DNA from 3 places in the Methylocystis heyeri genome. Region 2 is predicted to be linked to each of the others. Evidence: predicted binding sites of a transcription regulator. Region 2 holds the regulator's gene; each other region holds the start of a gene.
What was found. Region 2 encodes LexA, which represses DNA repair genes until DNA is damaged. Its sites were predicted from a motif close to TGTTCNNNNTGTGTTCNG; they were not measured.

Region 1 (3,274 bases), 720 kb from region 2:
CGCTGCACTCGCAATGACGGCGCCTATTGCCGCAATCTCGGAAACTCGCCTATCGTCTCGGCGCCGCTTGTGCGATTTCGGCGACGAGCGCGCTGACGTCGCCGATCGCGCGCGCCGTGACGCCGGCCCCTTTGTCGTCGTCGTTGAGCTGCTGAGTCTGGGACAGAACGGCGCGGGCAAAGCCCAGCTTGCCTGCTTCCTTCAGCCGCGCCCCGGCGTGGATCACCGGACGCACCGCCCCGGACAGACCGATTTCGCCGAAATAGACCTGGGTGGGGGGCAGAGGCGCTCCCGTGAGCGAGGACACCAGCGCCGCGGCGGCGGCGAGATCGGCGGCGGGCTCGTCGGCTCTCATGCCGCCGGCGACGTTCAGATAGACGTCATGCGCCCCGAGTTTCAACCCGCCATGGGCTTCGAGAACCGCCAATATCATCGCGAGGCGGTTTGAATCGAAGCCGACCACGGCCCGGCGCGGCGTGCCGAGCGAGGAAGGCGCCACCAGCGCCTGGATTTCGATCAGCATCGGCCGCTGGCCTTCCATCCCGGCGAGCACCGCCGCGCCCGGCGCTCCGGCGTCGCGCCCCGCGAGGAAGAGGGCGGAAGGATTGGCCACCTCGGCGAGGCCGAGCCCGGTCATTTCGAACACGCCGATTTCGCCGGTCGCGCCGAAGCGGTTTTTGGAAGCCCGCAACATGCGAAAGTGATGCGCGCCGTCGCCTTCGAAGGACAGAACGGCGTCGACCATATGTTCGACGACGCGGGGGCCGGCCACCTGCCCGTCTTTGGTCACATGACCGACCAGTATGATGGACGAACCCGTGCTCTTGCCGTGCCTGAGCAGGGCCTGGGCGCTGGCGCGCACTTGCGTCACCGTGCCCGGCGACGAGTCCACCGACTCGACATGCATGGTCTGGATCGAGTCGATGACGATGAGGGCCGCACGCCTGCCGGTGGAGCAGGTTGCGAGAATATCCTCGACCTGGGTGGCGCTCGCCAGTTCCACCGGGGCGTCCGCCAGCCCGAGGCGAGCCGCGCGAAGGCGCACCTGGGTCACGGCTTCTTCTCCGGAGATGTAGATCACTCGGGAGCCGCGCCGGGCCAGTTCCGCACAGGCCTGGATCAGCAATGTGGACTTGCCGATGCCGGGCTCTCCGCCGAGCAGCGTGACCGAGCCGAGCACGAAACCGCCGCCGGTCACGCGGTCGAATTCGTCGATGCCGGTGCGAAGGCGGGGAGCGGCGGGGCCCTCGCCGGAAAGCCCTTCGAGATTGAAGGGTCTCCCGCGCCCCAGTCTTGCGGCGCTGGGAGTCCCGGGCGTTTCCTCGACGATGCTGTTCCATTCATGGCAGGAGTCGCAGCGGCCCTGCCATCGATTGGTTATTGCGCCGCAATTCTGGCAAACAAAAGTGGAGCGGGATTTGGCCATGAACTCCAACAGCACGAAGGGCGCCGCTTTGTCGAGGGCCGATCGCCGAGCTTGCCCTTTGGCGTCCTCCGGTCTTTGGATTTGGGCGCGCGCGATCGCGCGTCGGCGACGGACGCAACGAGTCGCAGACCGCAGGCTCGTTGCTCCGCAATCCCGATGGGGAGAGCGCTCTTTGTTTGATCCGCCTCGCCCGCGATCGCGAAAGCGCTTCAGTTCATTTATCCGGCGCGCTTTTTTGCGCGCCGCGATTGGGTTCGGGCGCAGCGCGCATTAATCTCCCGCTACGCGCGAACGCAGGATGTTCGAGGGTTTGAAGCTCACCACCAGCCTGGCTGAAATCCTCGCGCCCGCCCCAGTTTTCGGATTTCGACCGACCCGCTCGCGTTTTTCGCGAATGGAGAAGGTGCCGAACGAGGAAAGTTTGACTTCTTCCCTGGCGACCAGCCGCTCGAAAATTTCGTCCAGCACAGCCCCGATGAGCTCGGTCGCCTCCGTTCTGGATATGCCGACCGCGTTCTGAATAGCCCGCGCCAAATCCGCGCGGGTCAGGGTGCCTTCGCCGCCGAAGGCGTCCAGATCGGCTGAATTTTCTTCATTGTCGTCTCGATCTGAAAAAAAAACTCCAACAGTTTCCCGTGACATTTATTAGCCCGCATATCGGAACCAGCAGCCAGCTAAATGCAAATCTCCTCTCTTACTTGGAAAGCGTCGCTGCGTTTCAAGCAAAAAGGGAGATTTAAATTGCACATTAAAGCCAGACGCTAGAAAACAACTACAGGGAGAATTTTCCAGAAAAGTGCTCAAAAATCAAGCGCTAGCCGGAAACGAGTCCGCTACAACGCACTCGGCTCCGGCGGTTTTAAAAAATTCTTTTACATTACGGACTTACCATCTCAGCAGCGCTGCGCCCCAGGTGAAGCCGCCGCCGACCGCCTCGAGCATGACGAGGTGGCCCGGTCTGATTCGGCCGTCCGCGACCGCGGCCGAAAGCGCCAGGGGAATCGATGCGGCCGAGGTGTTTCCGTGCAGATGCACCGTCGCGACCACTTTTTCGGGCGCGATGCCCAGTTTGGCCGCCGACATGTCGATGATTCGGCGGTTGGCCTGATGCGGCACGAACCAGTCCAGATCCTCTGCGGTGGTTCCCGTCGCCTCGAAGGCGTCTTTCACCACGCCCGTCACCATGCCGACCGCGAAGCGGAAGACCTCCTTGCCTTCCATGCGCAGGTGGCCGACGGTTTGGGTGGAAGACGGGCCGCCGTCGACGTGTAATTTTGCCCGGTGCCTGCCGTCCGAACGCAATTGGGTGGTCAGGACGCCGCGGTCGGTTGCGCTTCCCTCGCCCTGAGACGCCTCCAGCACCACCGCCCCGGCTCCGTCGCCGAAAAGCACGCAGGTGGATCGGTCCGTCCAGTCCAGAATTCTGGAAAAAGTCTCCGCGCCGATGACCAGGGCCCGCTTATGCGAGCCGCTGCGCAGGAATTTATCGGCTGTCGCCAGAGCGAACACAAATCCCGAGCAGACCGCCTGCAGATCGAAGGCGACGCCGCGAGTCATGCCCAGAGAAGCCTGGATTTGCGTCGCGGTGGAGGGGAAAGTGTAGTCCGGCGTTGAGGTCGCGACGATCACGAGGTCGATGTCGTGGGGCGAAAGGCCGGCGTTCTCGAGCGCGGCGCGCGCGGCTTTGTCGCCCAGCATGGATGTCGTTTCGCCTTCGGCGGCGATATGGCGTTCCTTGATGCCGGTGCGCTGCACGATCCATTCGTCGCTGGTGTCGACGATCCTGGAAAGATCGTCGTTGGTCAGCACCCGGCTGGGGAGATAGCTGCCGACGCCCCGAACGACGGA
Region 2 (3,274 bases):
TCGCGGTCCTGCGGAGCCGTCTAGCCGTGGCTTCTGAAAGCGACGCCCTCCAGCGCCTGATCGAACCGGCCCAGTTCGTGGAGCCGCCGCGCAGGCGCTTTGGCGCCATTCTGGGCGTCGTGCTTCTTTGCCACCTCGCCGTGCTGGCGGCGCTGGTCCTTCTCGACGCGATCCTCACGCCGCGCGACATGCAGGCCGTGGAGACTCCCGTCGAGGTGATCGTCGAGCCGCCGGCGCCGGAGCCCCCGCCCCCGCCCGAGGAGCAGCCGAAGCCGGAACCAAAGCCCGAGGAGCAGAAACCCGAGCCCAAGCAGTCCTCCTATTATGAAGAGCCCGCCACCGACGCGCCGCGGGCGCCGAACAAGGAGACCGTCGAGCGAAAGGCGCAGGACGCCGAGACCAGGGCCCAAAGCAAGGCGCCGCGCACCGCCCAGGCGGCGCAGAAGCCCGAGCCTCAAAAACAGACCAGCGAGACCGAGGAAGCGGCCAGAGAGGTCTCGGACAAGACCGCGGCCTTGAAAAACGCCGAGGACAGGCCCGACGCCGAAACGATCGAACAGGCCGACATCGACCAGCAGCGGCCGCCAGAAAACGAATCGACCGCCCAAACCCAGGCCGAGACCCGAAAGGGCGCAAAATCCCTGGCCGAGCAATTGACCGACCCAGACCCTGCCCCGCAATATATGTTCAGCGGCGCGGCCAAGGCCTCGCCGGTGTCGGGCGGCAAGGCCAACTCCACCTATCTTTCCATTCTGTGGGGCATGATCATGCCGGGCATGCATGTGCCCGAGCGGGTCACGACCAATCGTCTCAAGGGAAACGGGGTGGTCCTCTTCCGGGTCGACATCAAGGGCAATCTAACCGGGGTCTCCGTCTACAAATCCAGCGGCCTGCCCGATCTCGACGCCGCCGCCGTGGCGAGCGTTCGCCGCGCCGCGCCTTTCCCCCCGCCGCCGCGCGGCCTGATCGCGCCGATCAATTTTAACTATACCAGCAACTGAAGCGCGTTGCGGAACGCAGCAGGAACGTCTATGCTTGCGTTCATGATTTGTTTATGAGCGGCGGCCATAGTTCCGCCCGGCGGAGCCCGAAAATGGTCCGACTGCCGCTCCCGGGGGCAAAAAGCCGATGTTGACGCGAAAGCAGAGCGATCTCCTGCGTTTCATTAACGAACGCCTCAAAGAGACCGGCGTGCCTCCCTCCTTCGACGAGATGAAGGACGCGCTCGATCTGCGCTCCAAATCCGGCATCCATCGCCTGATCCTCGCACTCGAGGAGCGCGGTTTCATACGCCGCCTGCCCAACCGCGCCCGCGCCCTGGAGGTGCTCCGCCTTCCAGAGTCCTCCACTCCTTCGGCGCCGAACCGGGCGCGCAAATTCTCGCCCAATGTCATCGAGGGCAGCCTCGGCCGCGTGCGCCCTTTGCAGGAGCGCGAGGAGAACAACGAGAATCAGCAGGTTGCGATTCCGGTGATGGGACGCATCGCCGCCGGCACGCCGATTTCGGCGATCCAGTCGCGCAGCCACACCATCAGCCTGCCGCCCGATCTGCTTTCGAACGGCGAGCATTTCGCGCTCGAGGTGCGCGGCGACTCGATGATCGAGGCCGGCATCCTCGACGGCGATACGGTCGTCATCAAGAAACAGGACCAGGCCGAGAGCGGCGACATCGTCGTCGCGCTGATCGACGACGAGGAAGCGACGCTGAAGCGCCTGCGCAAGCGCGGGGCTTCGATTGCGCTGGAGGCGGCCAATCCGGCCTATGAGACCCGTATCTTCGGTCCTGACCGCGTGCGCATCCAGGGCAAGCTGATCAGCCTGGTGCGGCGTTATTGAGGTTTGGGGGTCCCGCCGAATGAAGGGAAGCACCATGGAACGTGGGGCTCCCCATCCCTCCCCCTTGCGGCGGGGAGGGTGGCCCGGCGGAGCCGGGTCGGGTGGGGGTTAAATAGTGTAAATTGCAGTGGAAATCGCCCCACCCCGCCGCTTCGCGGCGACCCTCCCCGTCACGTCAAGGGGGGATAACGCCCCGGGTAGACTCCCTACTCCTCGAAATCCGCTGCCTCCCCGTCTCCGCCCGCATTGGGCTCGGGCGGCGGCGTGAAAATCTTATGCCCCGGGGGCGGTTTGGACCATGGCCGATCCTCGCCGCGGCTTCGCCCCGTCGACCATTCGACCCCCGACGGCTTCAGGCGCAGGGCGACCGCGCCGGTTTCTTCGAGTTTCCGGCGGTCTATGACGACCGGCGCGTCGCACCCGGAAGGCGCATAGAGCGGCGTCACGACAATTGCGGCCTTGGCGCAATCTTCGATCAACGCAGCCCGCTTCTCGACGAGGACGACGAATCTACCGTCGATGGCGCGGGCGACGCAGCCGTAGCTGTCGCAGGAGACGCCGCCGCGGGCGTCACCCGGCGCGCGAGAATCGGCGTCGGCGCGCAGCCATTGCTCGGCCGCGAAGGCGCCGGGTTTTGATCCCAGCAGCGCAAGGCCGCCTTCCGGCAGACGCACGGCCGCTGATTCTCCGCTCGGCGCCACTGCGAGGTCGAACCCAGGGCCGCTGGAGGCGCCGAGGAGACCGAGCAGAGCGAGCGGCAATGCGAAGGCGCGCAGCGTCCAGCTGCGCCAGAGCACCATGAAGAGCATAGCGAGGGCGAGCAGGAAGATCGCCCAGGGCGCGAAGCTTTTCACCGGCAGGCTGGCGCCGGGCGCCGAGCCGATGAGTTTTGCGATGGCGACCACGAGGTCGATCCCGAGGCCGAGATAGCTCCACACCAGCCCGTCGAGGCCGAGCGGGTAGAGCGCCGCCCCGAGCAAAGCCGCCGGCACCGCGAAAAATTCGATGATCGCGAGCGTGAGCGGGTTTCCGACCAGCACATAGGGGCTGATCTCATGGAAGTCGTTGGCCATGAAGGAGGCGGTCGCGGAGGTGGCGCAGAAGGTGGCGAACAACGCGGCGCCGGGCCCGAGCAGCAGCCCGCGTTTGAGCCGGGCGAGCCAGTATTCCTGCGCAGGGCGCGGAGAAAGGACGGAGACGTCGCCGGCGCGCTCGCGGTCGAGATTGCGCACATCGGCTTTCGCCTCATAGACCGCGATCAGGGCGGCGACCGCAGCGAAGGAGAGCTGGAAGCTCGCGCCCAGCAATGCCTCGGGTTCGAACATCACCACGAAGAATGCGGCCCAGGCGAGGTTGCGCATCGAGAAGGCGGCGCGATCCAGCAGGACGGCGAGGAGCATCGCGAGGGTCATGACCAGGGCGCGCTCCGTGCCGACCC
Region 3 (3,274 bases), 740 kb from region 2:
CGACGCCGGTGAAGGCGTTCTTGAACTGCACCATGCCGGCGTTGGTGAACATCAGCGTGGGGTCGTTGTGCGGCACCAGCGAGGAAGAGGGCGCTTTTTCGTGGTCGTGGCGCGCAAAATAATCGAGAAACGTGCTGCGGATCTGATTGACGCCGGTCATGGTCCTGCTGGCTCGCTATGGCTCGTCGCGCCTTCGCGCGACGCCGCGCTGATCTTGGCGGCTGGAATAGGTTTCGTGCGATATGCCAGTTAGGGGCCGCTTGGGCAATGAAAAACGCCCGGCGGGAGCGAGATGGGTCAAGGAACCCCGCCGGGCGGCCGTAGAATTTTAGTCTTCCCCGCCCTCGGCGTCCTCGCCCCCGGCTTCCAGGATGCGCTCGGCGATGAGGCCCGAGTTCTCCCGGATCGCCTGCTCTATCCGGGCGGCCGCCTCGGGATTGGCTCTAAGGAAGCTCTTGGCGTTTTCGCGGCCCTGGCCGAGTCTTTGACTGTCGAAAGAGAACCAGGCTCCCGATTTTTCCACGACGCCCGCCTTGACCCCGAGATCGATCAGTTCGCCCACTTTGGAGACGCCTTCCCCGTACATGATGTCGAATTCGACCTGCTTGAAAGGCGGCGCTACTTTGTTCTTGACCACCTTTACCCGGGTCTGGTTGCCGGTGACCTCGTCGCGATCCTTGATCGCGCCGACGCGGCGGATGTCGAGACGCACCGAGGCGTAGAATTTCAGGGCGTTGCCGCCGGTGGTGGTTTCGGGGGAGCCGTACATCACGCCGATCTTCATGCGGATCTGGTTGATGAAGATGACGAGAGTATTGGAGCGGGAGATCGAGGCGGTGAGCTTGCGCAGGGCCTGGCTCATCAGTCTCGCCTGGAGGCCGGGCTGAACGTCGCCCATTTCCCCCTCGATTTCGGCGCGGGGCGTCAGCGCGGCGACCGAATCGACCACGAGAACGTCGACCGCGCCGGAGCGCACCAGAGTATCGGTGATTTCGAGCGCCTGTTCGCCGGTGTCGGGCTGGGAGATCAAAAGGTCGTCGAGCTGGACCCCGAGCTTGCGGGCGTAGACCGGGTCGAGCGCATGTTCGGCGTCGACGAAGGCGCAAACACCGCCGGCCTTCTGCGCCTCGGCGATGACATGGAGGGTCAGCGTGGTCTTGCCGGAGGATTCGGGCCCGTAAATCTCCACGACGCGGCCGCGCGGCAGGCCGCCGACGCCCAAGGCGATGTCGAGGCCGAGCGAGCCGGTCGAGACGGTTTCGATCTCCACGGCTTTCTGGTTCTTGCCGAGCCGCATGATCGAACCTTTGCCGAAGGCGCGTTCGATCTGAGACAGAGCGGCGTCAAGAGCCTTGGTCTTGTCCACGGATGATCCTTCCACGAGGCGGAGATTGGCTTGGCTCACAGCGAAATTCCTTCTGGCACGGGTTGGCCGGTGGGCGCAACGCCGGACCGGCAAAACTCGATTTGAAAACTGCGTCCCGCATCATTGTGCATGTTTTGTTCTGCAAGCCAAGTTCTTTTTTTGTTCGCGCGGGGATTTGTCCTTCGCTGCTTTGGGCGCCCCGGCCATCCTCTCCTGCGGCGTTGTGTCCGTTTTCGTCCGGCTTTGAAAGAACTGAGCATTACTGAAACGTCTGGATAACAATTTCCCGATTAAGTGGCTGTTTCTAACGGGTCGACGGAGACGTCACAGGTCGGGGAGAGGGATGAAAGGGATCGTCTTCACGGAGTTCCTGGAGTTTGTGGGCTCCTCGCGGGGCGAGGACTTCGTGGACGACATGATCGCCGAGGCCGGGCTCGCCGAGAGCGCCTATACGTCTGTGGGCACATACGATTTTAACGAACTGTCGAGACTGCTCGGCGCCTATTGCTCCCTGACCGGCGAATCCTCCTCACGAGCGTTGAATGGACTGGGGCGTCATTTGTGCGGCGTCTTTCAGAAGAAGTTTCCCGAAGTGTTCGGGAGTTGCGGCGGTCTGCTGGATTTTCTGCGCAGCGTCGACGGCCATATCCATGTCGAGGTGAGGAAGCTCTACGCCGACGCGGAGCTGCCGCGTTTCGAGGAAATCGAGAGCGGTCCCAAGCAGCTGGTCCTCGATTACATCAGCTGCCGCCCTCTCGCCGATCTCGCCATCGGCCTGATCGAAGGCGCGAGCGAGTATTATCGAGAGAAAGTCGCTATCGTCGTGCGGCCGGTCGTAGCGGACGCCGGCGTGAGGCAGCGTTTTGAAATCAGCGTGTGCTGAAAGTGCTGGCGGTCCCGAATCCAATCGACGAATCCGGCGTCGTGAAAGGCGCCGAGCCCGACGTCCACAGCCGCATGGAGAGATTGCGTGAGCGAGCCCAGCGCGAGCGCCGCGCCCGGCTGGCGGCCGAAGAAATTCTCGAGGCCAAATCCCGCGAACTGTTCCTGCTCAACCAGACGCTCGAACGCAGGGTCGCCGAGCGCACGCACGAACTTGAAATCGCCAAGGAGGAGGCGGTCGCTCTCGCCGAGAGAGACCAGCTGACCGGGCTGGCCAATCGGGCCAGTCTCCATTCGACGCTGAAAAAAATCAGCGCCGGCGAAACGGGCCCATTTGTTCTGCTCGGCATCGATCTCGACCACTTCAAGGAGGTCAACGACAGCCTCGGGCACGCGGCCGGCGATCATTTGCTGCGGGAAGTCGCGCGGCGCTTTCGTGGAACGCTGCCCAAGGGTTCATTCATAGCCCGAGTGGGAGGCGACGAATTCGCCGCGGTCTGTTTCGGCGCCGAAAACATTCGCGACCTCGACCTGATATGCGCTCGGATCGTATCCGCTCTGTCGCAGCCTTGCTTTTACCGCGGCTACGAGATGTGCGTCTCCGCGTCGATCGGAACGGCGCTCTATCCGGCCGACGCGCGCTCGATCGACGATCTGCTCCGCTACGCCGACCTCGCGCTTTACGAAACGAAGAAGAGCGGGCGCAACGGCGCAACGCGATTCTCGCCCATCATGAGCCTGCGCCTGGAAGAGACCCGCAGCCTGTCGGTGGATCTTCGGAATGCGCTCCTGAACGGAGAAGTCGAGCCCTGGTACCAGCCCAAGATCAATTTATCCACGGGCAGGCCGATCGGGGTCGAGGCGCTGGCGCGCTGGAATCATCCGGCGCGCGGCTTGGTGCCGCCGGCCGTCTTCGTTCCGATCGCCGAGGAGCATGCGCTGGTCGACGAGCTGGACCGTTACATGCTCCTGCGTGCGAGCGCGGAGGCCGCCAAATGGGTGGCGGCCGGCTTGATCGACCATCTG

Region 1: the regulator LexA is predicted to act here: its motif matches at 1,593-1,610, upstream of radA (DNA repair protein RadA).
Region 3: the regulator LexA is predicted to act here: its motif matches at 1,516-1,533, upstream of recA (recombinase RecA).

What each region holds. Positions count from the first base shown of each region.
Region 1 covers NZ_CP046052.1:354,015-357,288, forward strand. The annotation lists gene radA (DNA repair protein RadA) at 50-1,426, opposite strand; gene H2LOC_RS01525 (integration host factor subunit alpha) at 1,697-2,068, opposite strand; gene H2LOC_RS01530 (beta-ketoacyl-ACP synthase III) at 2,312-3,274, opposite strand, start outside.
Region 2 covers NZ_CP046052.1:1,074,970-1,078,243, forward strand. The annotation lists partial or broken gene H2LOC_RS22055 (hypothetical protein) at 41-247, shown strand; gene H2LOC_RS22060 (TonB family protein) at 777-1,001, shown strand; gene lexA (transcriptional repressor LexA) at 1,129-1,836, shown strand; gene H2LOC_RS04795 (ComEC/Rec2 family competence protein) at 2,043-3,274, opposite strand, start outside.
Region 3 covers NZ_CP046052.1:332,543-335,816, forward strand. The annotation lists gene alaS (alanine--tRNA ligase) at 1-160, opposite strand, end outside; gene recA (recombinase RecA) at 329-1,405, opposite strand; gene H2LOC_RS01440 (heme NO-binding domain-containing protein) at 1,710-2,249, shown strand; gene H2LOC_RS01445 (putative bifunctional diguanylate cyclase/phosphodiesterase) at 2,243-3,274, shown strand, end outside.